2 regions of the Bacillus sp. K7 genome follow, and region 2 is predicted to be linked to the other one. Evidence: a T-box and tRNA genes for the amino acid it is inferred to sense, from the RefSeq annotation. Region 2 holds a T-box; the other holds one or more tRNA genes.

Region 1 (2,376 bases), 1.9 Mb from region 2:
CGGGGTGGAGCAGTTCGGTAGCTCGTCGGGCTCATAACCCGAAGGTCGCAGGTTCAAATCCTGCCCCCGCAACCAAAATATATGAATAAAATAAGGCGTGCCCGAAGGGTACAACCAAAATAATTCATTTTAATATGGTCCGGTAGTTCAGTTGGTTAGAATGCCTGCCTGTCACGCAGGAGGTCGCGGGTTCGAGTCCCGTCCGGACCGCCATTTAAATAATAAGGCTCGGTAGCTCAGTTGGTAGAGCAACGGACTGAAAATCCGTGTGTCGGCGGTTCGATTCCGTCCCGAGCCACCACCTATGCCGGTGTAGCTCAATTGGTAGAGCAACTGACTTGTAATCAGTAGGTTGGGGGTTCAAGTCCTCTTGCCGGCACTGTTTTTCAAAACTTAATGTGGAGGGGTAGCGAAGTGGCTAAACGCGGCGGACTGTAAATCCGCTCCCTCAGGGTTCGGCAGTTCGAATCTGCCCCCCTCCACCATTTATAGGGGCATAGTTTAACGGTAGAACAGAGGTCTCCAAAACCTCCGGTGTGGGTTCGATTCCTACTGCCCCTGCCAAATTTATGACATCTTGAGATTATGGCGGTTGTGGCGAAGTGGTTAACGCACCAGATTGTGGCTCTGGCACTCGTGGGTTCGATTCCCATCAATCGCCCCATATTATCATTGGGCTATAGCCAAGCGGTAAGGCAACGGACTTTGACTCCGTCATGCGTTGGTTCGAATCCAGCTAGCCCAGTCTCACTTTTTTATATCTATTGCATATCATGTATTAAGTCCCTTAAGATGCGGAAGTAGTTCAGTGGTAGAACACCACCTTGCCAAGGTGGGGGTCGCGGGTTCGAATCCCGTCTTCCGCTCCAATTATGGCGGCATAGCCAAGTGGTAAGGCAGAGGTCTGCAAAACCTTTATCCCCGGTTCGAATCCGGGTGTCGCCTTTCTTTTGCCGGGGTGGTGGAATTGGCAGACACACAGGACTTAAAATCCTGCGGTAGGTGACTACCGTGCCGGTTCAAGTCCGGCCCTCGGCACCAATTTTACTTACATGATAAGTTGAATTGGTGTTTGTGTTCTATATTGATAACTAATCATATTAATGATCTACACAAGTAGATCATTTTTTTATTGCTTTGATTTCATTTATCATTAGCAGCTAAGTTCCGGTAAATGATCATAAAGCTGCTTGGGTCTTTGAACCTTTATATTTAGCTAAGCCCTAAATACTTTTTTATTTTATATTTCCAAAAAAACTTTTTTGAAATACGTTGACACTTTATATAATCCATGATATATTTATATTCGTCGGTTGGATACGACGTAAAACTTGCCGGTGTGGCGGAATTGGCAGACGCGCACGACTCAAAATCGTGTTCCTTCTGGAGTGTCGGTTCGACCCCGACCACCGGTATACTGAAAACCCGTTTCTTAAATAGAAACGGGTTTTTTTATTTGATCTAAGAAAGGAGCCAAGCTTATTTGAGCTCCTTTTTCTAATTTACTCAGCGTATTGGTCTATGATCTCTTTTAACACCTCTTCAAGACCTTCTACATCTTCAAGCTCTGATTGGCTGAAGCGGACACGTACGAGCTGTTCTCCGTCATTGTACATCTCTTCCAGCCACCCTCGCAGTCCTCTTGCTCTGCGGTCGACTTCGAAAATAATGTCTAAACCGTTTTCGTCTAAAAGGAAAATAAGCTCTAACTCATCAAGCATCTGACGATAGTAACCTGATGTTGGAACGAACTCAAATTCTTGAACAAATGGAAGTCTGCGCTGGAAGTAAGGCGCTTGTTCGCAGTCTGCTTCATGAAGGCGGAAGCCAAGGTTTTCGATTGCTTCCAGTACATTTTCAATCCAAGGGTGTGCCTCAACGAAAATGCGGTCATGGTCGGATTTATCGATACCACCTTCGATATCAAGGTCTGTCACCATGGCGACTTCTACTTTTCCTACAGTAATCGGGGTATCAAGTGGAAGAATGAATGAGAACGGAAATTGATGCTCTTCTCCAGGCTGAATGGTGAATGAACCAGTGACCCGGAAAGAATGAATTGTAGCGTATTTTCGATGCTCTTCATCATCTTTTACAATGACGTACCGTGTATTAAGCTGTACGTCAATAAAGCGGATGTCCTGAGCGATTTTTCCGCCTTTGACATGAACAGTTCCCCGTACTTTTTCTCCTGGATAATAGGCGTCTTGCTCTAAAATTGTATCTACTTTTGCAGCACCGATTCCGGCACTTGCTGCAAGCTTCTTGAAAAATGACATGTTAGATCTTCCCCTTTTTCTTTTTCTCAACAGATATACGTAAGAAGAAGGAAAAAAGATTCGTTTGATTCATACTTTTTTCCTATTATTTGTCCTG
Region 2 (2,376 bases):
CTTCGGCAAAATCAGCGGCAGCTCCTCTTCCGGCACAGCCGTTGATGTTCCGTCTTCCCAATGAATGACCGGAATCGGCTCGCCCCAATAACGCTGGCGGCTGAAGAGCCAGTCGCGCAGACGGTACGTCACTTTCTTCTCGCCGTTTTTCGTTTCTTCCAGCCAAGCGATTATTTTTTCAATCGCTTCCTGCTTGTTAAGGCCGTTCAGAAAATCAGAGTTCACATGCTCGCCGTCGCCAGTGTACGCTGCTTCCTCAACATTTCCGCCTTTCACAACTTCCTTCACTGGAAGGCCGAACGTTTTGGCGAATTCAAAATCACGCTCATCGTGCCCAGGAACTGCCATAACAGCACCTGTTCCGTAAGACGCAAGAACGTAATCGGCAATCCAGACCGGCAATTTTTCTCCGTTTACAGGATTGATCGCATAAGCTCCCGTGAAAACGCCTGTCTTTGTTTTCGCAAGATCAGTTCTCTCCAAATCACTTTTTGATTGAATGTCTTTGACATATGCTTCGACAGCTTCTTTTTGATCAGCCGTTGTGATGGTTTCCACCAACGCGTGTTCCGGGGCAAGCACAGTGTATGTAGCACCAAACAGCGTATCTGGTCTAGTCGTAAACACCGTAAAGGACTCATCATGTCCATCTACAGCAAAATGAACGTGCGCGCCTTCTGAACGGCCGATCCAGTTGCGCTGCATATCTTTGATGCTTTCCGGCCAATCAAGCTCTTCCAAGTCTTCAAGAAGCCTGTCCGCATAAGCGGTAATTTTCAGCATCCACTGCTTCATCGGGCGTCTCTCTACCGGGTGGCCTCCCCGCTCGCTCTTGCCGTCAATGACTTCTTCGTTGGCAAGAACCGTACCGAGGGCAGGACACCAGTTAACAGGCACTTCGTCAACGTAAGCAAGGCCTTTTTCGTACAGCTTTAAGAAAATCCATTGTGTCCATTTATAGTATTCAGGATCAGTCGTATTGATTTCACGATCCCAGTCATATGAGAAACCAAGCGACTGAATTTGGCGGCGGAAATTATCGATATTCTGCTTCGTAAATACAGCGGGATCGTTCCCTGTGTCGAGCGCGTACTGTTCAGCCGGCAAGCCGAATGCGTCCCAGCCCATTGGATGAAGGACATCATAGCCCTGCATGCGCTTCAGACGAGACAGGATATCCGTGGCTGTATAACCTTCAGGATGGCCGACGTGCAAACCCGCTCCAGACGGATAAGGAAACATGTCCAGCGCGTAAAATTTTTGTTTTTCATTATGATCAAGAGTGGCAAATGTTTTGTTTTCAAGCCAGTATGTCTGCCATTTCTTTTCTATCTCTTTGTGCTGAAAACTCAAAGTAAAAACCTCCTTCTGATTGAATACGGCGTTTATGGTTCAAGTATTGACGGGAAGGAGAGAATTATATTCAGAATATTCCCAAACTAAAAAAAACTCCCTCATCCCTAAAAGGGACGAGAGACTTTCGTTTTCCCGCGGTACCACCCTCGTTAGCGCGGCATGCGCCGCACTCACTTGATACTTTTAACGCAGTTATGCGTCAGCGGCTTTTCACCGCTGCAACTCTGAGGTGAGTTCGGAAACAAATTTGATTGACTTTCACCAGCCGTCAACTCTCTGCAACAATATCTGCTTCTTACTGCTCCTCTTCATTGTTCTTATCGCAACCGTAATCTTAACTGTATTTTATAGAATTCTGTTCATAAGTGCAAGCAGGTTTGTATACAATGGGAATGTACCCTGAACGGGCGAAGATTGAGGACAATTATTCGGGTGGAGTTTTGGTTTGACGTTTGGACTCGGCCGATTCGCCGCCGCTGTTCAGTTCTCTCACAAAGTCAAAACTTCTGAGAACAGCTTCACCGCCGTAGCCTGAGATAATGGATAAGATGACAAGTTGAATTCCTGAATCGGGGTCAGCGGATAATACAAGTAAAATGGAAGCCGTCATTCCGATAAACCAATCTTCCAAAAATCCAAGATAGATAAACCGCTTCGTCATTCTGGGCTTCTCCAGCCTGCCTCTCTTTTTCACATGACCGAGAATCCCCATGATTCCTCCAATTACACAAGCAATGAGTACCTGATGCAGCATCTTCATCATCACCTTCCTAAAGCCCTTATTTCGTAAAGCGACTTCAGGCCATCCAGCCCCCTTAAACGATTCCGATGATTTTCGATATCTACATACTGGCAAATCTGAAAAAAGCTTGTTTCTTCCATTATATGTGAACACATGATCGGTAAGCTTGATGCATTAGATTCATTTTTCACCCAGTGACATTGACCTAGTCACTCATTTAGCTACTTCCGTTCATATGTTCAATTTCTGTTCTTATTTTTAGTGTATACGAGGACAAG

Evidence for each region. The T-box of region 2 lies ahead of leuS (leucine--tRNA ligase). A T-box ahead of a tRNA ligase gene usually reads a tRNA of that ligase, here a tRNA-Leu.
Region 1: it encodes a tRNA-Leu, which carries the amino acid that the T-box ahead of leuS (leucine--tRNA ligase) is inferred to sense. The anticodon was not compared.

The regions. Positions count from the first base shown of each region.
Region 1 is NZ_CP096406.1:942,318-944,693, forward strand. Features, by position in the region: tRNA gene M1D98_RS04650 (tRNA-Met) at 1-75, shown strand, start outside; tRNA gene M1D98_RS04655 (tRNA-Asp) at 137-213, shown strand; tRNA gene M1D98_RS04660 (tRNA-Phe) at 226-301, shown strand; tRNA gene M1D98_RS04665 (tRNA-Thr) at 307-379, shown strand; tRNA gene M1D98_RS04670 (tRNA-Tyr) at 401-485, shown strand; tRNA gene M1D98_RS04675 (tRNA-Trp) at 491-564, shown strand; tRNA gene M1D98_RS04680 (tRNA-His) at 589-664, shown strand; tRNA gene M1D98_RS04685 (tRNA-Gln) at 674-745, shown strand; tRNA gene M1D98_RS04690 (tRNA-Gly) at 795-869, shown strand; tRNA gene M1D98_RS04695 (tRNA-Cys) at 875-945, shown strand; tRNA gene M1D98_RS04700 (tRNA-Leu) at 953-1,041, shown strand; tRNA gene M1D98_RS04705 (tRNA-Leu) at 1,334-1,415, shown strand; gene M1D98_RS04710 (sporulation protein) at 1,503-2,279, opposite strand.
Region 2 is NZ_CP096406.1:2,811,233-2,813,608, forward strand. Features, by position in the region: gene leuS (leucine--tRNA ligase) at 1-1,353, opposite strand, end outside; T-box leader at 1,463-1,677, opposite strand; gene M1D98_RS14350 (DUF4257 domain-containing protein) at 1,781-2,116, opposite strand.